One region of the Amycolatopsis sp. A1MSW2902 genome, then DNA from elsewhere that is predicted to be linked to it. Evidence: riboswitches for the same ligand, from Rfam matches in the RefSeq annotation. Region 1 holds a riboswitch; each other region holds the start of a gene.
What was found. A riboswitch is a leader RNA that binds a small molecule or an ion and turns the genes downstream of it on or off. The one in region 1 is predicted to bind cobalamin.

Region 1 (6,989 bases):
CGACGTCGACCAACCCTGGCATGGCACCAGGCTCCGGCACACTCCACCTCTTCATACGCGGACAAAGACCAGCTCAGACCCGGTGCGGAGGATCCGAAGACCCACACTGGGTACGAGTTGGCCGCAAGTGATGCCACGGCATCACGGACCAAACAGGGTGTCTACCGGCTGAACGAGTGATGGGCACTACACAACTGGTGACATCAAGTCACCTTGAGTACACGAAGGTGGCTTGTACTGCAGTTTTGTCTCCAGCTGTCGACCTTTCTGTCCCGCTCGGCGGCCGTCAACGATAGGCCAACCGGGCGGGCAGTCCGTCGGCGGGCACCGGAAGCGAGACGTAGTCCCACTTCGCGACGTAGTCCTCGGGCACCGACCAGCGGTGCGCCCGCAGCAGCTCGTGCATGAGCGCTTTCACCTCCAGGCCGCCGAACTGCAGCCCGATGCACTTGTGCGCGCCGCCGCCGAACGGCATCCACGCGAACCGGTGCGCCTTGTCCTCGCGGCGGTCCGGCCCGAACCGCTCAGGGTCGAAGCGCAGCGGATCGGTCCAGTGCTCGGGGGAGTAGTGGTTCAGCGTCGGCGAAACCGCGACCATCGTGCCTTCCGGCAGGTAATGGCCGAGGACGGAAGTGTCCTTTGTGGTCTTCCGCGCCAGCGACGGCACCGGCGCGCGCAGCCGCAGCGCCTCCTTCATCACCAGATCCAATGTTTCGAGGCTCTCCAGCGCGTCGAGGTCCGGCAGGTCGTCGCCGAGGCGCAGCGACTCCTCTCGGGCGCGCTCCTGCCATTCCGGGTGTTTCGCGAGGTAGTAGGCCATCGCGCTGGCGGTGATGGTGGTCGTGTCGTGCGCGGCCATCATCAGGAAGATCATGTGGTTGACGATGTCGGCGTCGCTGAACCGGTCGCCGTCCTCGGAAACGGCGTGGCAGAGCGCGGAGAACAGGTCGTCGCCGTCCGTGTCGCGCTTGGCCGCCAGGTTCTCGCCGAAATAGCGCTCCAGCGTCCGCCTGCCGCGCAAACCCGCGGCCCAGCGGCCGCCAGGCACCGGATAGCGCACGACGGCGGTACCGGCGCGCACAGCGGCCACGAACGCGCGGTTGATGCGCTCGGCGTCGGAAGCGGAGCGCATGCCCATGAAAACCTGCGTCGCGACGTCGAGCGTCAGCTGTTTGAACGCCCAGTACAGCTGGGGGCGGCCGGACGGCAGCGCGGCGACGCCTTCGCGCAGCGCCGGACCCATCTGCGCGACGTAGCCGCGGAGCCGGTCGCGCGTGAACGCCTCCTGCATGATCCGCCGGTGCAGGTGGTGCTCGCCGAAATCGAGCAGCATGAGCCCGCGCTCGAAGAAGCGCTCGATGAAGAACTTCCAGCCCTCCTGGGAAAACGCCTTGTCCTTGTTCACGAGCGCGGCCTGGGTGGCCTCGGCTCCGGACAGCGTCACGATCCGCTGGCCGAACACCCCCATCCACGACACCGGGCCGAACTGCTCGAAGCGGTGCAGGCTGAAGTCGAGGCCGAACCGCATCCCGTCGAGCGTGTGGCCGATCAGCGGCGGCCCGTCGTCGCCGAGCACCGGTTTCAGGCCGCTGCCCGCCGGGGGCGCCGCGAGTTCGCGGACCGGCCAGCGCGCGCCGAGCCAGCGTTCGTCGAACTTGCGCGGCAACGGGATCGCGGTCAGCGGCGGCATTCGGCCGCGCAGGTTCTCCGACAGCCGTGTGACGCCGTCGCTCCCGGCGTGGGCGACCTTGCCGAGCGCGCCGCCTGCCGCCGGGAGCCTCGTCTTTCCGGTCACGTCCGCCATGGCGACCACCTCCCGGTCAGGGTATCGGCCGCCTCCACGGTCCCGCGTTATTGACGCATTGACAATACCTCGCGGGCCTGCCGTTCGGGTGATCCTCGGACCGGTGCCGGGCAGCGGGCCGCGCTGCCCGGCACCGGGACGCGTCAGCGAGGTTCGGCGCGCAGTTCCCGGGCCGCGCCAACCAGATGCCGCAGCGCCGGCTCGACCTCGGCGTAACCGCGGGTCTTGAGACCGCAGTCCGGATTGATCCACAGCCGTTCCGCCGGGACCGCGCCGAGCGCCGTGCGCACCAGGTCGGTCATCTCGGTCCGGTCCGGCACGCGCGGCGAGTGGATGTCGTACACGCCGGGCCCGACGCCGCGGCCGAAGCCCGCTTCGTTGAGGTCGGCGAGTACTTCCATCTTCGAGCGGGCGGCCTCGATGCTGGTGACGTCGGCGTCGAGGGCATCGATCGCGGGCAGCACGTCGCCGAATTCCGAGTAGCACATGTGCGTGTGGATCTGCGTCGTGTCCGCGACGCCTGAGGTGGCCAGCCGGAACGCGGGCACTGCCCAGTCGAAATATGCCTCGCGGTCCGCCGCGTGCAGCGGCAGCAACTCGCGCAATGCCGGTTCGTCGACCTGAATGATGCGGATTCCGGCGGCCTCCAGATCCGCGACCTCGTCCCGGACGGCCAGCGCGACCTGGCGTGCGGTGGCGGCCAGGGGCTGGTCGTCACGGACGAACGACCACGCCAGGATCGTGACCGGGCCGGTCAGCATGCCCTTCACCGGACGGTCGGTGCGGCTTTGCGCGTACTGCGCCCATTCGACGGTCATCGGGCGTGGCCGGGAGACGTCGCCGAAGAGGATTGGCGGGCGGACGCAACGGGATCCGTACGACTGGACCCAGCCGAGGGCGGTCGCCGCGAAGCCGGTCAGTTGTTCGGCGAAGTACTGGACCATGTCGTTGCGCTCGGGTTCGCCGTGGACCAGGACGTCTAGGCCCAGGTCTTCCTGCAGCCGTACGACGCGGTCGATTTCGGTGCGCATCGCGGTGCGGTAGGCGGTGTCGTCGAGTTCGCCCGCGCGGAGTGCGGCTCGGGCTCGGCGGACCTCGCTGGTTTGCGGGAAGGAGCCGATTGTGGTGGTCGGTAGTGGGGGCAGGTTCAGGGATTTCTGTTGTGCCGCAGCGCGTTCTGCATACGGCGCGCGGACGGTGTCTACTGGGCGGAGTGCGTTGACTCGTGCACGGACGTTGGCGTCGTTGAGTTCGGCGGCTCCGGCCCGGTCGGCGGCCGCGGCTCGGGCCGGAGTGAGGTCGGCCTTCTCTCCGCTTAGGGCTCGGCCTAGCAGGACGACCTCGTCCACCTTTTGCTTCGCGAAAGCCAGCCAGTTCTTGAGGCGCGGGGCGAGGTCTGTTTCCGCGTTCACGTCGTAGGGGACGTGAAGTAGCGAGCAGGACGTTGAGATGCTCACGCGTGCGGCGGTGTCTCGCAGTTGCGCTGCGTGGGCTAGTGCGACGTCTGGGTCGGTGCGCCAGACATTTCGGCCGTCTACTACTCCGGCTAGGACTTCCTTGTCTCGCAGTGCTCCTTCTGCTGCGACTTTGTCCACAAAGGACTCATCGGTTGCCAGGTCCACGGCTATTGCTTCGATGGGGGAGCGGGCTAGGACGCCCAGTGCTCGGCCGAGGCCGCCGAAGTATCCGGCTGCCAGCAGCTTCGGGCGATGGGTTTCCTTGGCCAGCCAGTGGTAAGCGCGGGTGAGTGCGTTGAACTCCGGCGTGGTCCGGTCGGCAGCGAAGGCTGGTTCGTCCAACTGGACCCATTCGACGCCCTCGTCGGCCAGTTTGCCCAGAAGTTCGGCGTAGGCGGGAAGTAGTTCGTCCAGCAGTTCAAGTGGGTTGAAGCCGGGTTCGGTGGGCTTGGCCAGCAGTAGGAAGGTGACCGGTCCGACGAGTACCGGGCGTGGCGTGATGCCTAGTGCCTTTGCCTCGCGGACTTCGTCGATCGGGGCGGTGCCGGTGAGCGCGAAGCGGGAGTTCGGGCCCAGTTCCGGGACCAGGTAGTGGTAGTTGGTGTCGAACCACTTCGTCATTTCGAGGGCGGGTGCGTCCGGGACTCCTCGTGCGGCGGCGAAGTAGGTGTCCAGTGGCGACAGGCCCAGCCGGGTGAAGCGGTCCGGCAGAGCGCCGAAGAGGGCGGCGGTGTCCAAGACCTGGTCGTAGAGCGAGAAAGTGCTGGACGGGATTGAGTCGAGGCCCTGGTCTCGCAGGGTTGTCCAGGTTTGCTCGCGCAGCTGCCGTCCGGCGGTCAGGAGGTCTTCTTCGGTGGTTTTTCCTGACCAGTAGGACTCGAGTGCTCGTTTGAGTTCTCGCGCTGGGCCGATCCGCGGATAGCCCAGAACGGTAGTGCCGATCGTGGTCACAGCAATGCATCCTCACGTGCTCGCCGGAAGAGTCCGGGCACGCGGAAGTCGTGCTTCGGTCGGTGCCCTTCCCGCGAGGCCCGGACTCACGCACGCCGTCGGCGTGCGTGCCAGTGGCAGGTATTCGGACTCGTGGGCGTATCGCTCGTGCCTACCGGCTGTCGCTTCCCGGGCTGGGCGCCCAGTGCTTTACCGCATTTCGCGGTGACAGCTTTCGTTCCCACATACCGCTGCGGGGCAGTCCCGGAATCGCACCGGGTTCCCTGTTGCCTCGCCGGGACGCGGCTGCGTCCTGGCGAACCAGTGGCGGGGCTGAGCTTAGCGGTTCCCGCGCGGATCCGGCACAAGCCGGACGCGGCTCCCGGATGGCGGGATTCAACGCGGTCCCGGACCACGCAGTGCTGGCGAAACAGACCGGCTCGCCGAAACGCGACTCGGCCCCGCCCTGGCGAACCAGGACGGGGCCGAGTGTTCAGCGTTGTGCCGGAACCGGGATCAGTCCCAGTCGAGCGCGCCGCCGGACTGGTATTCGATGACGCGGGTTTCGAAGAAGTTCTTTTCCTTCTTCAGGTCCATCGCCTCGGACATCCACGGGAACGGGTTTTCGTTCTCGCCGTAGATCGGGGACAGGCCGATCTGCTGGGCGCGCCGGTCGGTGATGAAGTGCATGTACTGCTCGCACAGGTCAGCCGACAGGCCGAGCATGCCGCGCGGCATGGTGTCTCGGGCGTACTTCACCTCGAGCTCGCACGCGTCCTGCAGCATTCCGCGCACCTCGGCCTGGAACTCCTCGGTCCACAGGTGCGGGTTCTCGATCTTGATCTGGTTGATGCAGTCGATGCCGAAGTTCAGGTGGATCGACTCGTCGCGCAGGATGTACTGGTACTGCTCGGCGATGCCGACCATCTTGTTCCGCCGGCCCAGCGACAGGATCTGCGCGAAACCGGTGTAGAACCACATGCCTTCGAAGATCACGTAGAACGCCACGAGGTCGCGCAGGAACGCCTGGTCGGCCTCCGGCGTGCCGGTCTCGAAGTCCGGGTTCTCCAGGTTCTGCGTGTACTTCAGCGCCCACGCGTCCTTGTCCGAAATGGACGGGACCTCGCGGTACATGTTGAACAGCTCGCCCTCGACCAGGCCGAGGCTTTCGCAGATGTACTGGAAGGTGTGCGTGTGCACGGCCTCCTCGAACGCCTGGCGCAGCAGGTACTGGCGGCACTCCGGGTTCGTGATCTGGCGGTACACCGCGAGCACGATGTTGTTGGCCACCAACGACTCCGCCGTGGCGAAGAAGCCGAGGTTGCGCTTGAGCATCTGCCGCTCGTCCTCGGTGAGGCCGTCCGGCGACTTCCACAGCGCGATGTCGGCCTGCATCGCGACCTCGGTCGGCATCCAGTGGTTGTTGCACGCCGCCAGGTACTTGTCCCACGCCCACCGGTACTTCATTGGCAGCAGCTGGTTGACGTCGGCGCGCGCGTTGATCATGCGCTTGTCGTCGACGTTGATCCGGGCCGCGCCGACCTCGATCTCGCCGAGGCCGGTCGCGTCCGTCGTTTCCACGTTCGTCATGGTTCAGGAATTCCTTACTGGCAGGCTTCGCAGTCGGGGTCGTCGATCCGGCAGGCAGCGCCCTCGGTGGCGACGAAGTCGACGTCGGTCTTCGGCATCTCCTTCGGCTCCGCCGGGACGGCCGCGGCGGGCGACGGCGACGGTGCGGGAGAAGCGGCCGGAACCGCGGCTGACGGCGACGGCGACGGTGCCGGGGAAGGCGCGGCGGCCGGAGCGGCGGCAGCCGGAGCGGCCGGGGCGGGGGTGGCGGAGACGGCGTTCAGCTTGCCGTCGGTGCCGCGCAGGGTGCTCTTCTCCACGTGCGTCGCGGACTGCGCCCGCAGGTAGTACGTGGTCTTGAGGCCCTTGTGCCAGGCGTAGCGGTACAGCTCGTCGAGCTTGCGGCCGCTCGGCGCCGCGATGTACAGGTTCAGCGACTGCGCCTGGTCGATCCACTTCTGCCGCACCGAACCGGCGTCCACGATCCACTTCGACTCGATCTCGAAGGCGGTCGCGTACAGCGCCTTGAGGTCGTCCGGAACGCGGTCGATCTGGCCGAGGCTGCCGTCGAAGTACTTCAGGTCGCTGACCATGACCTCGTCCCACAGGCCGCGCGCCTTGAGGCTCTTGACCAGGTGCGGGTTGACGACGGTGAAGTCGCCGGACATGTTCGACTTGACGTACAGGTTCTGGAACAGCGGCTCGATCGACTGGCCGACGCCGGAGATGTTGGAGATCGTCGCGGTCGGCGCGATCGCCATGACGTTCGAGTTGCGCATGCCGACGGTCTTGACGCGCTCGCGCAGCGGGGCCCAGTCCAGCGTCGTGGAGGTGTCGACGTCGAGGCCGTCGCCCTGGCGGGCGTCGATGAGCAGCTGCATCGAGTCGATCGGCAGGATTCCTTTGCTCCACAAGGAACCCTCGAAGGTCTGGTACTGGCCGCGCTCCTCGGCGAGGTCGGTCGAGGCCGAGATCGCGTAGTAGGAGAGGTGCTCCATCGACACGTCGGCGAACTTCACCGCGTCGGCGGACGCGAACGGCACGCCCAGCTCGAACAGCGCGTCCTGGAAGCCCATGATGCCCAGGCCGACCGGACGGTGGCGCAGGTTGGAACGCCGCGCCTCCGGGATCGTGTAGAAGTTGATGTCGATCACGTTGTCGAGCATGCGGACCGCGGTGCGCACGGTCTTCTCGAGCCGCTCAGTGTCCAAACCGGACGGAGTGACGTG
Region 2 (6,989 bases), 7.0 Mb from region 1:
CCGCCTGGCCGCGAAGAAACGCCGCAGCGACGTAAAACGCGGCCGCGGCGGGCGGTACGACGACTAGCTCAGCGACAGATGCACGCACTCACCCGCGACCTGGTACCCAGCGCGCCGGTACACCGTCCCGATCCCCACATCGCCCGGCGTGAGGAACGCCGTCCGTGCACCGCGTTCGTGGGCTAAGCGGGTGAGGTGTGCGGTGATGGCCGCCGCGATGCCTTGGCCTCGGTGTTCTGCGGCTACGGCGATGCCGACGATTTCCGTTGCGCCGGAGACGATGTCCAGTGCGATTCCGCCGCCCACAATGGTTTCGCCGTGTTCGGCCAGGACGGTCAGGTAGTCGCGGTTGCGTTCGACATCGGCGTCCGACACGTCGGGCGACTCACCGAAAGCGACGTTCTGCACGGACCGCAGGCGGCGGAATTCGTCGTCGGACGACGGTTCGCGCAGCTGAATGTGTTCTGGCGCAACGCAATCGACGAGGTCTTCGGTGCCGCAGGTCATCACCGGCACGCGTCGTTCCAGCGTGAATCCCGCCGCGACGAGAGCCGCTTCGACATCGGGAGCCGCGTCGGTGAAGAACTCCAGCCGGGGCAGGAGATTTCGTTGCCGGTAAGCGGAAATCAGAAGAGCGATCTCGGCGGACGAAGGGTTCGCGCCGTCGTCGGGGATGGCGTAGTTCGCCATCGGATGAGAGCTGTCCTTGGCGAAAGTCGCCAGGAACGGGCCGATTCGCTCGGTTTCGCGGCCGATCGGTGCGGTCGCGCGGACGTATGCCTGAAGGGCGGACATCTCTGGTGGAAGCCTTTCGCGAAGAAGGAATGCGCGGGCAGCACAACAACTGGCAACCCCACGCCGGGCGCGCAGGCCGAACAGCTCAGGCCAGGCGGCCGGGGCGGGCCGTGGCGGAGCACATAGGCATTCCTTCGTCCGAAACGAACTTCCCATTCATCGTCTCAGACCCGGCAAGCGAATTAACGGTTCAGCGCGGCGCGGGCCTGGTCCACGATCCGGGCCAGGTGCACGCCCCGGCGGACATCGCAGGGATGCGTGGTCGTTCCGCACGACACCATCGCGGCGAAATCGTCGAGCAGCGCGGTGTACGCGTCGTTCGCCGTGCCGGTGCGGCCCAGCGTGCGGAGGCCGTGTTCGCCGAAAACCGAATACTCGACCACCGTCGGCTGGACCGGCAGGCGGAGGCTGAGCGTCGCGGTGCTCGTGATGCCGCCTTCGTGTTCGAGCAGCAGCTGCCACAGATCTTCGGGACCGCGGTGGGCGGCAAGGACCTCGGTGATCGGGCCGAGGGCGGCGTCGAGCAGGTCGAACGCGTGCGGGCCGATGTCGGCGAGCGCGCCGCCGGCCGGATCCTGTCGCCAGGCCGAGGTCGCGTATTTGCCGCTGAGCAGTGCGCCCGACAGCCAGCGCACGCTGCCGCCTCGCCAGCCGCCGGCGGCGGTGACGCCGTCCAGCCAATCGCGCGTTTGCTGGGCGAACCGCAGCGTCAGCATCACCAGCGAAGCGACGCCAGCGGACGTCACGGCATCCGCGAGACGCTGCGCCGTGGCCAGGTCGGGGGCGATCGGTTTCTCCAGGATCAGGTGCTTGCCCGCCTCCGCGGCCCGGGTCGCCAGTTCGGCCTGCACGGTCGGCGGCACGGCGAACGCGAGCGCGTCGACCTGCTCGAACAGCTCGTCCAGATCGCTGGTGGGCACGGCGTCGTAGGCCTGCGCCAGCGCGGTGGCGGCCTCCGGCCTTCGGCTCCACACAGCACTGAGCACGGTCCCCGGATGGTCCGCGAGCCCGGGGGCGTGCACCGTGGTGGCCCACGGTCCGGTTCCTACGAGGCCGACGCGCAGCTGGTCCTGTCCCACGCCCGGAAGTGTAGGTGTGTCCGCGGTCGCTTCCGGCGCGGCCTGCGGTGCGTTAACGTCGACAAGTTCTTCGCCACGAACGGGGGAAGCCGGTGAGAATCCGGCGCTGGCCCGCAACCGTGAGCGGCCCCGCGAGGGCCGCGAGCCGGATCGCCCGTCGTGGTCCGATCGATGCGAGGTACATCTGACATGCGGTTCGTGCACGCGCGGCACTGGGGGCGAGTCCTCGCCGGCTGCGCTCTTCTCGTCGCTACCGGTCTCGGCGGTGCTTCTTCCGCCTCGGCCACCACACCCGGCAAGGGCACCGACGGCTACTGCCAGGACGACAACGGCGTCACGGTGATCGTCGATTTCCAGGGGCTTGGCGGGGAAACCCTCATCCGGTGCGCGCCGGGCAAGCAGGAAAACGGCGTCACCGCACTGCAAAACGCCGGCTTCGAACTCACCGGCGCGGGCAAATACGGCCTGGCCGTGATGTGCAAGATCGAGAGCAAGCCCGCGGATCAGACCTGCACCGGCATGCCGCCGGAGAAGGCGTCGTGGAGCTTCTGGACCGCTGCCAACGGCGGCAAATGGCAGTCGGCGCAGGTCGGCGCGCAGAGCTGGAAGCCGCCTGCCGGAGCGTTCGAGGGCTGGTCGTTCGCGATCGGCAAGTCCTACACCGAGTATCCGCCGCCGCGCACCGAACCGGTGCGCAAGGCCAACGCGCCCGCGCAGGCTCCGGCGTCCACTTCGGACAGCGGGTTCTCGTGGGGACTGGTGATCGGCATCGTGGTCGTCGTGCTGCTCGTGGTGGCCGGGACGGTCGTCGCGGTGCGTCGCAGGCGTGCTGGGCAGTAGTCCGCGAGCGCTCCATCCCGGCGCGTGGTGGGTGTGGGCGCTCGCGCTCGCCGTCGCCGCGAGCCGGACCACGAACCCGGTTCTGCTCGCTTTGGTGATCGCGGTGGCCGGGTTCGTCGTGGTGCTCCGCCGCGGCGACGCGCCGTGGGCGCTGGCGTTTCGGATGTACGCCTGGATCGCCGCGGTGATCCTGGCATCGCGCGTGCTGTTCCGGATCCTGATCGGCGGCGAGGACGGCGGCCACATCCTGTTCACGCTGCCGACCATCCCGTTGCCGAGCGTCGCGGCCGGCATTCAGCTCCTCGGCCCCACCTCGGCCGAGGAACTGCTCGGCGGGCTTTACGACGGGCTCCGGCTGGCGACGATCGTGCTCTGCGTCGGTGCCGCGAACGCGCTGGCGAACCCGAAACGCCTGCTCAAAGCGGTACCCGGGGCGCTGTATGAGGTGGGAACGGCGGTGACCGTCGCGCTGTCGGTGGCCCCGCAGCTGGTCGAGAGCGTGCAGCGGGTGCGTCGCGCGCGGCGGCTGCGCTCCGGGAAGACGCGCGGCTTCCGGTTCGTGAAGGGGATTTTCGTGCCGGTGCTCGCCGACGCCATGGACCGGTCGCTGCAACTCGCGGCGGCCATGGATTCGCGCGGCTACGGACGGCGCGGCTATCTCTCCCCGCGCGTCCGGATGCTGATCGCGACCTGCGTGCTGGCCGGTTTGGTGGGTGTCGCGGTCGGGGTTTACGGCGTGCTCGACGGGTCCGCGTCGTGGCTTGGCGTGCCGATGCTCATCGCCGGTCTGGTGCTGGCCGCTGCCGGATTCGTCCTCGGCGGACGGCAGATCCGCCGCACGACCTACCGGCCCGATCCGTGGCGGCTGCCGGAAACGCTGGTCGCGCTGTGCGGCGTCGCGACCGCGGTGCTCGTGCTGCTCGCCGACCCGGTTTCGCTCACCACCCCGGCCAGCCCGCTGACCTGGCCGGAGCTGCCGCTGCTGCCGGCCGTCGCGGTGCTGATCAGTGTGCTGCCCGCTTGGTTCGCGCCGCGTCCGGCGCTGGTGTCGGAGGTCGCCCGATGATCGAGTTTTCGCACGTCAGCGTCACGTACGACGGGGCGGACCGGCCGGTGCTCCGGGACGTCGACCTCACGATCGAGGAGGGCGAACTCTGCCTCGTCGCCGGCCGTACCGGGGTCGGCAAGTCGACCTTGCTCGGCGCGATCAACGGCTTGGTCCCGCATTTCACCGGCGGCACGCTGGCCGGTCGGGTCAAGGTCGGCGGGCTCGACACCGCGACGCATCCGCCGCGCGAACTGGCGTCGGTCGTCGGCGTGGTCGGGCAGGATCCGCTGGCCGGTTTCGTCACCGACACCGTCGAGGAAGAACTCGCCTACGCGATGGAGCAGCTCGCCGTCGCGCCGGACGTGATGCGCAAACGCGTCGAGGAAACCCTTGATCTGCTGGGCATCGCCGAACTCCGCGACCGTCCACTTCGGACACTCTCCGGCGGGCAGCAGCAACGCGTCGCGATCGGCGCGGTGCTCACGGCACACCCGAGCGTGCTGGTGCTGGACGAACCGACGTCAGCGCTCGATCCGACCGCGGCCGAGGAAGTCCTGGCCGCGATCACGCGTCTGGTGCACGACCTGGGCACGACGGTCGTCGTCGCCGAGCACCGGATGGAACGCGTCGCGCAGTACGCCGACCGCCTGCTCTACCTGCCCGGCGACGGCGCCGTCGTCTCCGGTCAGCCCGCGGAGGTGTTCGCCGAGACCGATGTCGCGCCGCCGATCGTCGAACTGGGGCGACTCGCGGGCTGGTCGCCGCTGCCGCTGTCGGTCCGCGACGCGCGTCGGCTCGCCCGCCCGCTGAGGGAACGTTTGGCCGAGCGTCGCCCTGCTGCGGCGGCACAAAGCTCTGGCGAAGCGGTCCTCACCGCGCGGGGCGTGCGGGTTCGGTACGGCAACGTGAACGCGGTACGAGGCGTTGACCTGCGGCTGGACCGCGGCGAGGTCGTCGCACTGATGGGCCGGAACGGCTCCGGCAAGTCCTCGCTGCTGTGGGCGTTGCAGGGCAGCGGACCCCGCTCCGACGGCACGGTCGACGTCCTCGGCGCGGACCCGAAGACCCTCCGCTCGCGGGCCGCCCGCACGCGCGTCGGGCTGGTCCCGCAAACCCCGTCTGACCTGCTGTATCTCGATTCGGTCGGAGCGGAATGCCGCCAAGCCGACGTCGAATCGGAGGTCACCGCAGGCACCGCCCGGAAGCTCCTCGACCGTCTCGTTCCGGGCATCGAAGACGACACCAACCCGCGCGACCTCTCCGAAGGCCAGCGACTCGCCCTGGTCCTGGCCGTTCAGCTCGCCGCCGCCCCGCCGGTCGTGCTGCTGGACGAGCCGACCCGCGGCCTGGACTACCCGGCGAAACGCCACTTCGCGACCATCCTCGCCGACCTGGCCGCCGAGGGACACGCGGTGCTGCTGGCCACCCACGACGTCGAGTTCGTCGCCTCCGCCGCGCACCGCGTCGTTGTCCTAGCCGAGGGCGAAGTGGTCGCCGACGGCCCGACCGCGGACGTCGTCGTGGCCTCGCCCGCGTTCGCTCCACAGGTGGCGAAGATCCTCGCGCCGGAGCCGTGGCTGACTGTGGACGCGGTGGCGAAGGCGCTGGCGTGACCGATTTCCTGGGCCCAGCCGTCCGCATCCGGCACCGCACGGCGCTGGTGCTGACGGCGGCCGTCGTGGTCGGACTGGCGATGTTCTGCTGGCCGCTGCTGACCCGCAGCACCGTCGGCACCTCCGCGCACGTGACCGACGCGCCGTTCGTCTTCCTCGTGACGCTGCCGGTGTTGATCCTGATCGTGCTGGCGGAACTGTCCAGCGGCGGACTCGACGCGAAGGCGCTCGCGCTGCTCGGCGTGCTGTCCGCGGTGAACGCCGCGCTGCGTCCGCTCGGCGCGGGCACCGGCGGGATCGAGCTGGTGTTCTTCCTGCTCGTGCTGGCCGGGCGGGTCTTCGGGCCGGGCTTCGGATTCGTCCTCGGCTCGACGTCGCTGTTCGCGTCCGCGCTGCTCACCGGCGGCGTCGGGCCGTGGCTGCCGTTCCAGATGCTGGCGTCGTCGCTGGTCGGGCTGGGTGCCGGGCTCCTGCCGCGCCGAGTGAAGGGCCGGTGGGAAATCGCGCTGCTGGCGCTCTACGGAGTGGTCGCCGCGTACTTCTACGGCCTCGCGATGAGCCTGTTCACCTGGCCGTTCCTGGCGAGCCACACCGCGCTGGACTTCGTCCCGGGCGGACCGCTCGGCGAGAACCTGCACCGGTTCCTGGTGTTCACCGTGCTGACGTCCACGTTGGGCTGGGACACCGGCCGCGCGCTCACGAACCTGGTCGCGATCCTCGTGCTGGGTCCGGCGATCCTGACCGTGCTGCGCCGGGCCGCACGACGAGCGGCGTTCAGCTGAGCGACTGGCCGACCTTGTCCAGGACCTCGACGAGCTGAGCCATCCCGGCTGCGTTGGGGAAGTGCGAGGTGTCGATGTCGTGGACCTCGAACTGATTGCCGGGAGTGCGCGCGTCGGCCTCGGTGATCATCCGGTCCTGGAGGGCGAGCGGCACCAGGTGGTCTTGGAGGTGTCGGACGTAAAACCGCGGAACGCGCCCCCACCGCTCCGGCGTGCCGCGCGAGTCGGTGGCGCCGCGGCCGATGATGTCGTCCGGAGCCATCGCGTTGAGCAGGGCGTAGAACTCGCCGTCGGTGGCGTCCGCGCAGAGCGCTGCCTTCGCCGCCGTCAGCGCCTCCGCCGAGGAAGAACGCCAGTTGAAGCGCATCGCGCCGATCACCGCCGGGTCGGCCGCGATGAACCCGATCATCGCCCCGACCTGCGACGACGCGGCTTCAGGTGTGGCCAGGTACTCCTCCGGCGTCGGCAGTTCGACGCAGCAGAACGCGGCGTCGTAGACCAGCGCCGACACCAGCTCCGGAACCTCTTCGGCGACGAGCGTGACCAGCGCGCCGCCGATGCTCGATCCGACCAGCACGACCGGACCCAGCTTCGCGGCCCGGCGGACGACGTCCACAGTGGTCGCGACCTGGTCGGCCACGGTCACGCCGGCCAGCGCCGACGGTTCCGTGGCGAACGCGCCGAGATCCTGCGGTGCCTGGTACGACAGCCGGAACTGCTGTTCGGGCTGCGGCACCCCCACCCCGCGATACCCGCGCAGCACGAGTTCCGGCGGGGCGGCGGACACGCCGTTGGCGCCGACGGCGAAGACGAACGTCGAAGTCATGCCGCA
Region 3 (6,989 bases), on a different contig from region 1:
TCAGGGAACCGACCTGCCAGAACCGGAATTGGGCGAACGTGCCGCCGTCGGTCAGCAATACGGCGCTGATCGCGGAGGTGAGGATCGCGGTGAGTGCGGTTCCGGCGAGCAACAACGTCACCGGGCCGCGCGATCGGCGGGCGAGCAGGTGCACCACGGCCGCTGCGGTCGCTGCGCCGGCCAGGGCGAGCCCGGCGGTGGACGCTCCGGTCAGCGAACCCATCGTGGTCAAGCCGAGGACGATCGCCAGTGCCGCTCCGGCGTTGATGCCCAGGATTCCCGGATCTGCCAACGGGTTTCGCACCGAAGATTGCAGGATCGCGCCAGCCAGGCCGAGTCCCGCACCGGCAGCGAGTCCGACGAGCGTGCGCGGTAGCCGAAGCGTCCGCACCGCGAGTTCGTCCAGCCGTGCTGGGTCGTAGTGCAGCAGCGCGTCCAGGACCGTGCCGGGGAAAACAAAGGTGGCCCCGACGCAGACGCTGACCAGGGTGACGACCGCCAGCACTGCGAGTGCACCGAGCCATCCAGCGCCGAGCCGGGCCGTGCGGCTTCCGCGGTGCCGGTGTGGAGCGGGTATTCGCTGAGCTTGCGCCATGTTCATCCCCGGAGAAAGCGAGCGGCTTCTCCGTTCGCAGGAGCCGGATTATGGTTAGGAAACCTAATTCCGGCAAGTGTCCGACTGGGACGGGCGAACACTTTCTCCCTGCGGCACAGGAGGTTCGATGGCGAAGGGTGCGGGAAAGGCCGCCCGGCGGACCGTGCTCTTCGGCGGGTTCGCCGCGACAGCCGCAGTGGTCGCACCGCGGCTGATGCACGGTTCCGCGGATGCCGGTCCGGTCCGGCAGGTGCCTCCGGGGCCGTGGACGGTTACCGACGACGCCGGGCTGCGGCTGGAATTTCCTTCGGTGCCAAGAAGAATCATCGCCTACGTCACAGTGGCCAGCACGCTGCGCGACTACGGCCTCGACGTGGCCGGAGTCTATGGCGGAGTTCTGGCGCAGGGCCGCAAACTCGACCGCGCGATCCTGGGACATGTCGACCGCGCTGAGGTGGTGGGCTCCGCGTGGGGCCAGCTGAACGTGGAGCGAGCGGGCGCGCTCCACCCGGACCTGGTGCTGGACTCCTTGCAGTACGGGCTTTCCCAGCTCGAGCCGGGAGTGGGGGCGCAGGTGCGGAAGTTCTGTCCGGTGGCGTCCTTCGAAAGTTATGGGGCTGAGCTGCCGGATTCTCTGCGCAGGTTCGGCGAGCTGGCCGCTTCGCTCGGCGCGTCCGGGGTCGCGTCGCACCGGGCGCAGTACCTGCGGGCGAGGGCTGAACTGCGGGCGGTGGCGCGGCAAGCTCCTCGGGTGTTGTTCGTTTCGATCGACCCGGATGGGATCCGGATCGCCCGCACGGGATGGCCGTTGCTGCGGGAGTACCTCGCGCTCGGAGTGCCCGCGGTGCTGCCGCCCGGCGGCAAATACGCGCTGAAACTGTCCTGGGAGAACTCGTTGCGCTACCCGGCGGACGTGCTCATGGTGGACGCCCGCACCACGAGCCTGCAGCTCGCGGACGTCGCCGGGCATCCGTTCTGGCAGCGGCAGGAAGCCGTGCGGGCGGGACGGGTGCATGCGTGGCAACCGGAACCGCCGCTGAGCTACCGCGCGGCGGCTGTGCAGCTGGCGGGACTGACCCGCGCTCTCGTGCGCTGAAGTGTTCAGCCTTGGCAGTGGGAAAACGTTGATACGCAGGGGAAAACGGCTACAGTTCGACGCGGTTTCCGAGGCGAGAAAGAGGAGTCATGACGAACGCCTACCAGGACGTGATCGACCTGACGATCGGCGAGCCGCTGGACGAGATGTTCGACGAGCGGCTGGCCCTGGAACAGTTCCCGGCGTTGAAGGAATTCCGGGACCGGCTCGGGCATTCCCGGCTCGTCGAGGTCCCCGGGCCGGACGGCGGAGCGAAGATCTTCGCCAAGTACGAGTTCGAGAACCCGTTCGGCTCGGTCAAGGACCGCACCGCGTACTCGCTGCTGTGCGGTGCCGTGAACGCCAACGCCGACCGCCTGGACGGACTGCGCATCGTCGCCGGTTCGGGCGGCAACATGGCGCGGGCGCTGGCGCACCTCGGGAAACTGGCCGGAATCCCGATCAAGGTCGTGCTGCCGAGTTCGATGGCCGAGAGCGTCGTCGAGGAGATCCGCGGCACCGGAGCCTCGGTCGAGTTCTCCCGCGGTTCGGAGTTCGTGCTGGGATTCCTCAAGCTCTCCAAGGAAATCGCCGACGCCGACCCGCGCTGGACGATGGTCGCGCAGCACCGCGACGCACACAACTTCGCGGTGAACCAGTTCCTCACCGGCCAGGAAATCATCACCCAGCTAGCCGGACGCCGCCCGTCCGCGTGGACAGCCGCGGTCGGCAGCGGCGCCACCCTGGGCGGAGTCGCCCGCGCACTGCGCAAGGAGTACGGCGAACTCGACGTCGTCGCGGTGACCCCGGCGGAACTCCCCTTCGGCACCACGAGCCCGCCGAACGAAATCTCCAAGTTCCCGGGCGCCGGCGGCCTAGGCTACGGCATGCACCAGCGCTTCGTCAGCGGTCTGATCCCGGGAGTCCGGCACCAGACCGTCTCCTACCCCGAGGTCCTCCGCAGCATGCGCGACTTCCGCGACGCCACCGGCACCGCAATCGGCGGCTCCGCGGCGGCCAACTGGCTCACCGCCCGCCGCTTGGCCGCTACCCGCACCCCGGACGAAACCGTGGTGACGTTGTTCGCCGACTCCGGCACCGCGGAGGACTGGAAGAACGCCAACCGCCTTTGAGGTTTGCCGATCCCGGTCTTGCGGTGGTGCTGTCCTTGGACCCGCGTTCAGCTGCGTCGTTGCAGGGCGTGGGCCCTAAGCCTCGATCCGCAGATCCACTGTGGCAGTGATCCTTGGCTCGAGTTGATCAAGAAGCGCGGTCTGGCGGTGTGCGAGAGTCGCTGGTCTGTCCAGCTCTTCCACTGATCGGGGAGTGTGGCCGGGTGTCGGCGGGGGTGGGTCAGGCCGCGGCGGGCGGGCCGTTCCTGGTGGCGTGCCCGACGGTGTGGTCCCACAGCCGCAGCCATGCGGGCGCCCAGGTCACGGGCGGCCGCGAACAGGGCATCGGCGTCGCTGCGCCCGCTCCAGTAGGACTCGATCGCTTTCTTCAGCTCCCGCTGGGCACCCTGGCGGGGATAGCCGTACACGGCGGCACGGCTGGTCGGAGTGGTCTGGGTCACGGGGGCTCTCCTTCGCGAGTCCGCGTGAACCTGCGGGAGGGCATCCGAACCGGTGACCGGCAACCGGCCCCGATTCCGGCGACGACCCAACCCGCGAGGTCACGGCCTGCACCCCGCGGTTGCCGAGTGCACAGCGGGCAGGTCTTCGGACTCGCGGGCATTCCGGCGTGCGCCAGGTCCCTACTGGCCGTCGCTTCCCAAGCCCGACCGGGCTCAGTGCTGTCTCCGGGGAGACTGACAGCGGTCGTTCCTGCTCACCGCTGCGGGGCAGTCCCGGATTCGCACCGGGTTCCCTCTTGCCTCGATCCCCGCCATGGCACTCACGGGGATCGAACCAGCTGCGTCACCACTCTAGCCGCCCACATTCTCCCTTTCCTCCCCGCGTGCCATTGCCCGCGCGATCACGAGCGGGCAATGGCACGCTGCGGTTTGCCGTTGTAGGTGCTCGACGGGCGGATCAGGCTGTTGGCGGCGAGCTGTTCGGTGATGTGCGCGGTCCAGCCGGTGATCCGCGCGGCGACGAAGATCGGCGTGAACACCGGGGTATCGAATCCCATCAAGTGGTACGCAGGGCCCGCCGGGTAATCCAGGTTCGGGTGCAGCCCCTTCGCCGTGTACATCGCCTGAGCGAGTGCTTCGTAGAGGTCGAGCATGCGTGTCCATCGCGGTGTTCCGAGACCTCCTGCAAGGCCTGGCGCATGGTCGGGACGCGTGAATCGCCCTTCTTATACACGCGGTGGCCGAAGCCCATGATCTTGCGTTTGTCGGCGAGTGCCTGTGCCAGCCAGGCTTCCGCGTTGCCTGCGGTACCGATCTCCTCGAACGTCGCCATCACGGCTTCGTTCGCGCCGCCGTGCAACGGTCCCTTCACCGCACCGATCGCCGCGGTCACCGCGCTGTAGAGATCCGACAGCGTCGAGGTGACCACCCGCGACGTAAACGTGGAGGCGTTGAAGCTGTGCTCGGCGTAGAGAATCAGGGACGTCTCGAAAGCCCGCACGAGCACCGGCTCGGGAACCTGGCCGAGGGTCAGGTACAGGAAGTTCTCCGCGTAGCCGAGGTCCTCTCGGGGAGGAAGCGGCAGCAGACCGTGCCGGCGGCGCTGGGTCATCGCGACGACCGAGGGCAGCACCGCGAACAACCTCAGTGCCTTGGCACGGTTGGCTTCAGGCGAGTTGTCGTCCTCGGCCGGATCGTTCGCGCCGAGGATGCTGACGGCCGTGCGCAGGGTGTCCATCGGATGCGCAGTTTCGGGCAGGCTGAGCAACGTCATCACCAGGTCGGCCGGCAGGCCGCGCTGCGCCCGTTCGGCTTCGTTCTGCGCGGCCAGTTCGGCCGGGGTGGGCAACTCGCCGTGCCAGAGCAGGTAGGCGACCTCCTCGAAGCTGCAGTGCGCGGCGAGGTCCTGGACCGGATAACCGCGGTAGGTCAGCGAGTTGGTGTCGGGGTTGACCATAGACACCTCGGTGGTGTCGACGACGACTCCGGCGAGTCCTTTGTGGATGGTTGGTGCGGACATCGGCGTCCTCCCGGTGCTCGTGTGCGTCCCGGCCGGGGTCACACGGAAAAAGTGAAGATGTTCTGGTCGAACGTGGCGTAAGACTGGTAATCGAGCAGGTCGTAGAGGTCGCGGCGGTGCTGCATGCGGTCCAGCAGCCCCTCCTGGGTGCCTTCCCCGGCGATCTCGCGCAGCGCCGCTCCGGCGGCGTGCATCGCGATCCGCAGCAAGGTGACCGGGTAGATGACCAGGTTCACTCCGAGCGATTCCAGCGTCGGGGCATCCAGCAGCTTGCTTTTGCCGAACTCGGTCATGTTGGCGAGAATCGGGACGTCGACGGCGGCGCGCATCTTCTCGAAGTCGGCTGGACCGGTCATGGCCCCGGGGAAGATGAGGTCCGCACCCGCGTCGGCGAAGGCCTTGGCCCGCTCGATCGCGTCGTCCAGGCCGTTGACCCCGGCCGCGTCGGTGCGGGCGGCGACGACGAAGTCCGGGTCACGGCGGGCGGACACCGCGGCCGAAATGCGGCGGACCGCTGCGGCCATCTCGACGACGTCCTTGCCGTCGAGATGGCCGCAGCGTTTCGGGTTGACCTGGTCCTCCAGATGCATCCCGGCCACACCCGCGTCTTCCAGGAGCTGGACCGTGCGGGCGGCGTTCATCGGCTCGCCGAAGCCGGTGTCGGCGTCGACCAGCGCGGTCACCCGGGCGACCTGCTGGGCCCGGTCGGAAACCTCGGCAATGGTGGTCAGACCGATATCGGGAAGGCCGAGGTCCGCGGACAGCACAGCGCCGGAGATGTAGACGCCTTCGAAACCCTGGCGTTCGATGAGGTTGGCGCTCAGCGGGTTGAACGCGCCCGGGAACCGTTGCAGCGTCCCGGAGTTCAGCCCGGCGCGGAACGCGGCTCGTTTCTCGGCGGCGGCGGGAGTGGCGTGCAGCATCAGAAAATCCCCTTCGTGGCCAGGTTCGCGTCGATCGCCGCGGGCAGGGCAAGCTCGCGCACCTCGGCGGCGTCGAGTTGCGGCAGCCGGGTCACCGTCTCCAGGAAACGATCCTGATCCGCCTTCGCGACAACGCCGTCCGCGAGGGTGCGGAACTTCGCGACGTACTGCTCCCGGGCGAACGGCCTCGCCCCGGCGGGGTGCGCGTCGGCGACGGCGATTTCGTCGGTCACCACAGTGCCGTCGGCCAGGGTGACCTCCACGTGCCCGCCGAACGCCGGCTCCGGCGCGTGATAACGGCGAGTCCATTCCGGATCCTCGACGGTGGTGATCTTCTGCCACAGCTCGACAGTGTCCGGCCGGGCCGCGCGTGCGGCGGCGTAGGACGCTTCGTGGTGCCAGCTGCCGTCCTGCAGCGCGACCGCGAAGATGTAGGGGATCGAGTGGTCCAGGGTTTCCCGGCTGGCCCGCGGGTCGTACTTCTGCGGGTCGTTCGCCCCGGAGCCGATGACGTAGTGCGTGTGGTGACTGGTGTGGATCACGACCCGTTCCACCTTGCCCAGCTCCCCGATCCGCGGGCCGAGCCGACGGGCCAGGTCGATCAGCGCCTGGCTCTGGTACTCCGCGGAATGTTCCTTGGTGTAAGTGTCCAAAATGGACCGCTTTGGCTCGCCCGGACCGGGCAGCGGCACGACGTAGCTCACCTCCGGCCCGCTCAGCAGCCACGCGATGAAGCCGTCCTCGCCTTCGTAGATCGGGCTCGGCGCCCCCTCGCCGCGCATGGCCCGGTCGACCGCCTCGATCGCGGCCTTCCCGGCGAACGCCGGTGCGTAGGCCTTCCACGACGAGATCTCGCCCTTGCGGGACTGCCTGGTCGTGGTCGTGGTGTGCAGCGCCTGCCCGATCGCCTGGTATACGACCGCGGTGTCCAGCCCGAGCAGCGCGCCGAGACCACCGGCGACGGACGGGCCGAGGTGGGCGATGTGGTCGATCTTGTGCTCGTGCAGGCAGATCCCGCGGACGAGGTCGACCTGCAACTCGTACCCGGCCGCGATCCCGCGCACCAGATCGGCACCGGTACGCCCGGCGTGCTGCGCGACCGCGAGGACCGGCGGGATGTTGTCCCCGGGATGCGAGTAGTCCGCGGCAAGGAACGTGTCGTGGTAATCGAGTTCGCGCACCGCGACGCCGTTAGCCCAGGCCGCCCATTCCGGGGAAAACCGGCCCGGAACGCCGAACACCGTCGCGCCCGGCGCGGCCGGGTGCGCCAGCGCCTGGTCCCTGGCCGCGGACACCGGACGCCG
Region 4 (6,989 bases), on a different contig from region 1:
CCCATGATCTTGCGCTTTTCCGCCAGCGCCGTCTTGAGCCATTTCTCGGCGTTGTCCGCGGAGCCGATTTCCTCGAACGTCTCCATCACGGCTTCGTTGGCGCCGCCGTGCAGCGGTCCCTTGAGCGCGCCGATCGCCGCTGTCACCGCACTGTACAAATCGGACAGTGTCGACGTCACGACGCGCGAGGTGAAGGTGGACGCGTTGAAGCTGTGCTCGGCGTAGAGCACCAGAGACGTCTCGAACGCGCGGACGATCGCCGGTTCCGGCACCGAACCCAGCGCCAGGTAAAGGAAGTTCTCGGCGTAACCCAGATCGTCGCGCGGCTTGAGCGGGAGCAGGCCCCGGCGGCGGCGCTGGGTGAGCGCGACGACCGTCGGCAGCGCGGCGAACAGCCGGAGCGCCTTGGCCTGGTTGGCCGCGGGGCTGTTGTCGTCCTCGTCCGGGTCGTTCGCGCCGAGGATGCTCACCGCGGTGCGGAGCGTGTCCATCGGATGCGCGGACTCGGGCAGCGCGAGCAGGGTGAGGACGAGATCGTGCGACAGGGCGCGGTGGGCGCGTTCGGCCGCGTTCTGCTCGGCCAGCTGGTCCGGCGTCGGGAGTTCGCCGTGCCACAGCAGGTAAGCGACCTCCTCGAAGCTGCAGTGCGCGGCGAGGTCCTGGACCGGGTAACCATGGTAGGTCAGCGAGTTGGTGTCCGGGTTGACCATGGAGACCGCGGTGGTGTCGACGACGACTCCGGCGAGTCCTTTGCGGATAGCGGGTGCAGACATAGGTGTCCCCTTGAAGGAATGCGCGCCGGGTCAGACGCGGAAAGTGAAAACGTTCTCGTCAAACGCGTTGTATTCGGAATAGTCGAGCAGGTCGTAAAGGTCGCGGCGATGCTGCATCTGTTCGAGCAGCGACACTTGACTGCCCTCTTCGCTGATGGTGCGCAGGCCGGTTTCCGCGGCGTGCATGGCCAGCCGCAGCAGGGTCACCGGGTAGATGACCACGTTGACGCCCGCTGATTCGAGCGTTTTCGCGTCGAGGAGTTCGCTTTTCCCGAATTCGGTCATGTTCGCGAGAATCGGGATGTCGACCGCTTTCCGGAGCTTCTCGAAATCGGCGGCGTCGGCCATCGCCTCCGGGAACAGCAGGTCCGCGCCCGCGTCGGCGAATTCCTTCGCGCGGACGATCGCCTCGTCCATGCCGTGCACGGCCTTGGCGTCGGTGCGCGCGGCGATGACGAAGTTGGGATCGCGGCGCGCGTCGACCGCGGCTTTGATCCGCTTCACCGCGGTTTCGCGGTCCACGACGTCCTTGCCGTCGAGATGGCCGCACCGCTTCGGGTTCACCTGGTCCTCCAGGTGCATCCCGGCGACCCCGGCGTCCTCCAGCAGCTGGACGGTCCGCGCGGCGTTCATCGGCTCGCCGAACCCGGTGTCCGCGTCGACCAGCGTCGGCAGCGCGGTGACCCGCGAGATCTGCTGCGAGCGCCCGGCCACCTCGGTGACGGTGGTGAGCCCGATGTCCGGCAGGCCGAGATCGGCCGACAGCACCGCGCCGGAGATGTAGACGCCGTCGAAGCCACGGCGTTCGATCAGCTTCGCGCTGAGCGGGTTGAACGCGCCGGGCAGGCGCAGCAGCCGGCCGGAGTTGAGCGCCTCGCGGAATCCGGCCCGTTTCCCGGCGGCTGGGGGAGTGGCGTGGAGCATCAGAAAATCCCCTTCGTCCGCGGGCCCGCGTCGATCGCCGAGGGCAGAGCGAGTTCCCGGACCTCGTCGGCGTCCAGTTCGGACAGCCGGCTCACGGCGTCGAGGAACCGGTCCTGGTCCGCCGGTGCGATCACCCCCTCGGCGAGCGTGCGGAATTTCGCCACGTAGTGCTCGCGGGCGAACGGCCGGGCCCCGGCGGGATGGGCGTCGGCGACGGCGATCTCGTCGGTGATCGCGGTCCCGTCGGCCAGCGTGACCTCGACCCGGCCGCCGAACGCCGGCTCCGGCTCGTGGTAGCGCCGGGTCCACTCGGGATCTTCCACAGTGGACACCTTCTGCCACAGCTCCACAGTGTCCGGACGGGTCGCGCGTTCCCGGGCGTAGGAGGCTTCGTGGTGCCAGCTGCCGTCCTGCAGCGCGACCGCGAAGATGTACGGAATCGAGTGGTCGAGCGTTTCGCGGCTGGCATTCGGGTCGTACTTCTGCGGATCGTTCGCGCCGGAGCCGATCACGTAGTGCGTGTGGTGGCTCGTGTGGATCACGATCCGCTCCACCTTCCCCAGTTCGCCGAGCCGCGGCCCGAGCCTGCGGGCGAGGTCGATCAGCGCCTGGCTCTGGTACTCCGCCGAGTGCTCCTTGGGATAGGTGTCCAAAATGGACCGTTTGGCCTCGCCGGGCGCGGGCAGCGGCACGGTGTAGCGCGCTTCCGGGCCGCTGAGCAGCCACGCGAGGAAACCGTCCTCGCCCTCGTAGATCGGGCTCGGCGCGCCCTCGCCGCGCAGCGCCCGGTCGACCGCCTCGATCGCGGTCTTCCCGGCGAACGCGGGGGCGTACGCCTTCCAGGACGAGATCTCGCCCTTGCGGGACTGGCGGGTGGTCGTCGTGGTGTGCAGCGCCTGCCCGATCGCCTGGTACACGGTCTCGGTGTCCAGCCGCAGCAGCGCGCCGAGTCCGCCCGCGACCGACGGGCCGAGGTGCGCGATGTGGTCGATCTTGTGCTCGTGCAGGCAGATCCCGCGGACGAGGCTCACCTGCAGCTCGTACCCGGCGGCGATCCCGCGGACCAGATCGGCCCCGGTTCGGCCGGCGTGCTGCGCGACAGCGAGAATCGGCGGGATGTTGTCGCCCGGGTGCGAGTAGTCGGCGGCGAGGAAGGTGTCGTGGTAGTCCAGTTCGCGCACCGCGACGCCGTTGGCCCACGCGGCCCACTCCGGGGAGTACCGGCCGGAGACGCCGAACACGGCCGCGCCGGGGCTGGCCGGATGCGCGAGCGCCTGGTCGCGGGCGGCGGACACCGGCCGCCGGGACAGCGAGGCGGCGGCGACCGCGGCGTTGTCGATCACCCGGTTGACCACCATGTCGGCGACCTCGGGCAGCACCGGCACCGGATCGGTGGCGACGGACGCCAGCTTCCAGGCCAGCTGCTCCTCGCGCGGCAGCGGCTCGGCGGACCGGTAGGTGCGGACGGTGTGGTCGGTCATCGCGTTCCTTTGTGAATGTTGTGAGGCTTGACCGCCAGCGTCGCACTCGCCCGGGTGCGCGGCCAGTCCTGCGGCCGGTGAAGTGTTGTGAAGGTTTCCCTGGGAGTTGTCATAGTTGTTACAGTCAGCGTGTGGAGAAGATGTACGCCGGGGCGCGGCTGCGGCAGCTGCGCGAGGACCGGTCGCTGTCGCAATCGGACCTGGCGCGGCTGCTGGAGATCTCGCCCAGCTACGTGAACCAGCTGGAACACAACGGCCGTCCGCTGACCCTGCCGGTGTTGCTGAAGCTCACCGAGCACTTCGGCGTGGACGCCGAGTTCTTCGCGCCGCAGGACACCGCCCGCTTGGTCGCGGACGTGCGCGAGGTGTTCGCCGACGACACAGTGGACGGTGCGATCTCACCATCCGAAGTGGACGAACTGACCGCGAAACTGCCCAGTGTCGCCCACGCGATGGTCGCGCTGCACCGCCGTTACCGCGAAGCGGTCGAGAACATCGCCGCGCTCACCGCGGAGCAGGGGATGGACCAGACGTCGGTCCAGCAGCCGCACGAAAAGGTCCGTGACTGGTTCTACGCCCGTAACAACCACGTCGGCATACTGGACCAAGCTGCCGAAGGCCTCGCGACCGAGTTGCGACTTCATCCCGGTGAAGTGCGCGCGGGCCTGGTCACCGCTTTGAAGCAACGACACGGCGTGCGGGTGGCCACCGAACAGCTCGGCACTGGGCAGCACTTCTTCGACCGCCGACACAAGGTGCTGCAGCTGTCGCTGATGCTCCGGCCAGGACAGGTCGCGTTCCGGCTGGGATCCGAGCTGGCGATGCTGGAATCCGGTGCCGAGATCGACCGGCTCGCCGACAGCAGCGGATTCTCCGACGAGACCGCGCGACGGCTGCTGCGGATCGGCCTCGCCAACTACTACGCGGGCGCGCTGGTGCTCCCGTATCGGGCGTTTCTCGGCGCGGCGGAACGACTTCGCTACGACGTGACGTTGCTGTCCGGAGAGTTCGGCGTCGGCTTCGAGACCGTGTGCCATCGACTGTCCACTTTGCAGCGTCGCGGTGCGCGCGGGGTGCCGTTCTCGTTTGTCCGGGTCGATCGCGCGGGCAACGTGTCGAAACGCCAGTCGGCCACCGGATTCTACTTCTCCCGCGCGGGCGGCTCGTGTCCACTATGGATCGTTTACGAGGCGTTTTCCTCGCCGGGCCGCATTGTCACGCAGATCGCCGAACTGCCGGACGGCAAGAAGTACTTCTGGCTCGCCCGCACGGTCACGCGTGCCGCGGGCGGGCACGGCGAACCGGGCAAGACATTCGCGATCGGCCTCGGCTGCGAACTGCGGCACGCGAACCGGCTCGTGTACTCCGACGGGCTGGCGCTCGGCAAGGACGCGGCGGTGACCCCGATCGGCATGGGGTGCAAAGTGTGCGAACGCCCGGCGTGCCCGCAGCGCGCGTTCCCGGCGATCGGCCGTCCGCTGCGGGTGGCCGACCACTCAAGCAGCGTGCTGCCGTACCCGCCGCTGGGGTGAGCGCGCGGGGAGCGGCAAGTCTGCGAAGGGGCCCCTCGCGGCCGGCGGCGGGCAATGCCAGGGACTTGAGCCACGCCGATTCCGCCTGGCCGTGTCTTGAGGTCCGTGAGGGCCACCCCGAGGGAATCTGATTCCCTCGGGGTTCCCCTCACGGACCGCGCCCCAGGCGACACCTTCGGCGTGGGCGGACGCGGCTCGAACGCACCCGCAGCGCCGCCCCAAGTTCCTGGCATTGATGCGTAATCCCCGCCCAGCCCCGCGCCGAGCCGCTGACCCCGCGTCCCGGCCCTGGGCCGGCTGGGCGAGCGCGCGGGCAGCCTGGCGGCGGATCGGCCGCCCGGATGAGGGGTGCGCCACTCTCGACATACTCGGACTTCCTACTTTATGGTGTCCACAGGTCCACGGTGCAGGGAAGCCGGTGCGAGTCCGGCGCGGTCCCGCCACTGTGACCGGGGAGTGCCGTCCCGCGTGCGAAGAAGGCCACTGGCGAGAGCCGGGAAGGCCGGGACGGGGCAGATCCGGGAGCCAGGATACCGGCCGTGGACGTCCGTGTTCGTCCACGAGGATGGAGCAGAACGCATGTGGCTCACCCCTGCCTGCGTGAAAGACGCCGACCCGCCGCCGCTGCGGTAGGTCCGCGCCGTCCTGCCGTACCGCGGCGGGATCCGGTGCTTGTCGCGCCGCGCGTTCCCGTGCGGCGGCTCTCTCCTGCGCTCTTTCCGAAAGGCTTCGCTGTGACTGCTGAACTCACGCACTTCGTCGGCGGCAAACCGGTTCCCGGCACGTCCGGGCGATTCGCCGACGTCTACGACCCCAGCACCGGCACGGTCCAGGCACGGGTCCCGCTGGCCTCCGCGGCAGAAGTCGCCGCCGCGGTCGGCGTGGCCGCCGAGGCACAGCGCGAATGGGCGCAATGGAATCCGCAGCGCCGCGCCCGCGTGCTGATGCGGTTCGTCGACCTGGTCCGCGCGGAGGAGGACAGCCTGGCCCGGCTGCTGTCGTCCGAGCACGGCAAGACCGTCGCCGACGCGCGCGGCGACATCCAGCGCGGGCTCGAGGTCGTGGAGTTCGCGATCGGCATCCCGCACCTGCTCAAGGGCGAGTTCAGCGACAGCGCGGGCACCGGGATCGACGTCTACTCGATGCGGCAGCCGCTGGGCGTCGTCGCCGGGATCACGCCGTTCAACTTCCCGGCGATGATCCCGCTGTGGAAGGCGGGCCCGGCGCTGGCGTGCGGCAACGCGTTCGTGCTCAAGCCGTCCGAGCGCGACCCCTCGGTGCCGTTGCGGCTGGCCGAGCTGTTTCTCGAAGCTGGCCTGCCGCCGGGCGTGTTCCAGATGGTCAACGGCGACAAGGAAGCGGTCGACGCGCTGCTCACCGATCCGCGGGTCGAGGCCGTCGGCTTCGTGGGTTCGTCGGACATCGCGCAATACGTGTATTCGCAGGCCGCGGACCACGGCAAACGCGCGCAGTGCTTCGGCGGCGCGAAGAACCACCTGATCGTGATGCCGGACGCCGACCTCGACAAGGTCGTGGAAGCGCTCGTCGGCGCAGGGTACGGCTCGGCGGGGGAGCGCTGCATGGCGATCTCGGTCGCGTTGCCGGTCGGCGAAGCGACCGCCGACGCGCTGGTGGAACGGCTGGCCGCACGGGTGAAGACGCTCAAGGTCGGCGCCGCGCTGGACGAGACCGCCGACTTCGGCCCGCTGGTCAGCTCGGCCGCGGTGCAGCGGGTGCGCGACTACGTCGACATCGGCGTCGCCGAGGGCGCCGAACTGGTGGTGGACGGCCGGGACGTCACTGTCGACGGGTACGAGAACGGGTTCTTCCTCGGCGGCTGCCTGTTCGACAAGGTCACGCCGGACATGCGGATCTACCGCGAGGAGATCTTCGGCCCGGTGCTGGCGGTGGTGCGCGCGGCCGACTACGAGGAGGCGCTGCGGCTGCCGAGCGAGCACGAGTACGGCAACGGCGTCGCGATCTTCACCCGCGACGGCGACACCGCCCGCGACTTCACGTCGCGGGTCGACACTGGCATGGTCGGCGTGAACGTGCCGATCCCGGTGCCGATCGCCTATCACACCTTCGGTGGCTGGAAGCGGTCCGGCTTCGGCGACCTGAACCAGCACGGCCCGGATTCGGTGCGGTTCTACACCAAGACCAAGACCGTCACCTCGCGCTGGCCTTCCGGGGCCAAGGAAAACGCGAGCTTCGTCATCCCGACGATGGACTGAGGCGCGCCGTGCATCTCACCGACGAGCAGTGCGCGCTGCGCGACA

Region 2: another riboswitch for cobalamin. It lies ahead of DMP23_RS35875 (hypothetical protein); the one in region 1 lies ahead of metE (5-methyltetrahydropteroyltriglutamate--homocysteine S-methyltransferase).
Region 3: another riboswitch for cobalamin. It lies ahead of DMP23_RS46875 (hypothetical protein); the one in region 1 lies ahead of metE (5-methyltetrahydropteroyltriglutamate--homocysteine S-methyltransferase).
Region 4: another riboswitch for cobalamin. It lies ahead of DMP23_RS43245 (CoA-acylating methylmalonate-semialdehyde dehydrogenase); the one in region 1 lies ahead of metE (5-methyltetrahydropteroyltriglutamate--homocysteine S-methyltransferase).

What each region holds. Positions count from the first base shown of each region.
Region 1 covers NZ_QJPO01000001.1:644,560-651,548, reverse strand. Annotated here, with positions in the region: gene DMP23_RS03065 (diguanylate cyclase domain-containing protein) at 1-22, opposite strand, end outside; gene DMP23_RS03060 (cytochrome P450) at 287-1,690, opposite strand; gene metE (5-methyltetrahydropteroyltriglutamate--homocysteine S-methyltransferase) at 1,948-4,212, opposite strand; cobalamin riboswitch at 4,311-4,532, opposite strand; gene DMP23_RS03050 (ribonucleotide-diphosphate reductase subunit beta) at 4,708-5,781, opposite strand; gene DMP23_RS03045 (ribonucleoside-diphosphate reductase subunit alpha) at 5,796-6,989, opposite strand, start outside.
Region 2 covers NZ_QJPO01000001.1:7,684,639-7,691,627, forward strand. Annotated here, with positions in the region: gene arfB (alternative ribosome rescue aminoacyl-tRNA hydrolase ArfB) at 1-67, shown strand, start outside; gene DMP23_RS35865 (GNAT family N-acetyltransferase) at 64-795, opposite strand; gene DMP23_RS35870 (Gfo/Idh/MocA family protein) at 978-1,874, opposite strand; cobalamin riboswitch at 1,903-2,050, shown strand; gene DMP23_RS35875 (hypothetical protein) at 2,064-2,714, shown strand; gene DMP23_RS35880 (CbiQ family ECF transporter T component) at 2,701-3,780, shown strand; gene DMP23_RS35885 (ABC transporter ATP-binding protein) at 3,777-5,375, shown strand; gene DMP23_RS35890 (ECF transporter S component) at 5,372-6,157, shown strand; gene DMP23_RS35895 (alpha/beta hydrolase) at 6,150-6,983, opposite strand.
Region 3 covers NZ_QJPO01000004.1:12,016-19,004, forward strand. Annotated here, with positions in the region: gene DMP23_RS46860 (FecCD family ABC transporter permease) at 1-505, opposite strand, end outside; gene DMP23_RS46865 (ABC transporter substrate-binding protein) at 723-1,691, shown strand; gene DMP23_RS46870 (pyridoxal-phosphate dependent enzyme) at 1,781-2,803, shown strand; gene DMP23_RS46875 (hypothetical protein) at 2,851-3,243, opposite strand; cobalamin riboswitch at 3,363-3,597, opposite strand; gene DMP23_RS46880 (citrate/2-methylcitrate synthase) at 3,645-3,896, opposite strand; gene DMP23_RS46885 (citrate/2-methylcitrate synthase) at 3,800-4,762, opposite strand; gene prpB (methylisocitrate lyase) at 4,801-5,685, opposite strand; gene DMP23_RS46895 (MmgE/PrpD family protein) at 5,685-6,989, opposite strand, start outside.
Region 4 covers NZ_QJPO01000003.1:15,496-22,484, reverse strand. Annotated here, with positions in the region: gene DMP23_RS43265 (bifunctional 2-methylcitrate synthase/citrate synthase) at 1-773, opposite strand, end outside; gene prpB (methylisocitrate lyase) at 804-1,697, opposite strand; gene DMP23_RS43255 (MmgE/PrpD family protein) at 1,697-3,178, opposite strand; gene DMP23_RS43250 (helix-turn-helix domain-containing protein) at 3,310-4,710, shown strand; cobalamin riboswitch at 5,088-5,266, shown strand; gene DMP23_RS43245 (CoA-acylating methylmalonate-semialdehyde dehydrogenase) at 5,445-6,944, shown strand; gene DMP23_RS43240 (acyl-CoA dehydrogenase family protein) at 6,953-6,989, shown strand, end outside.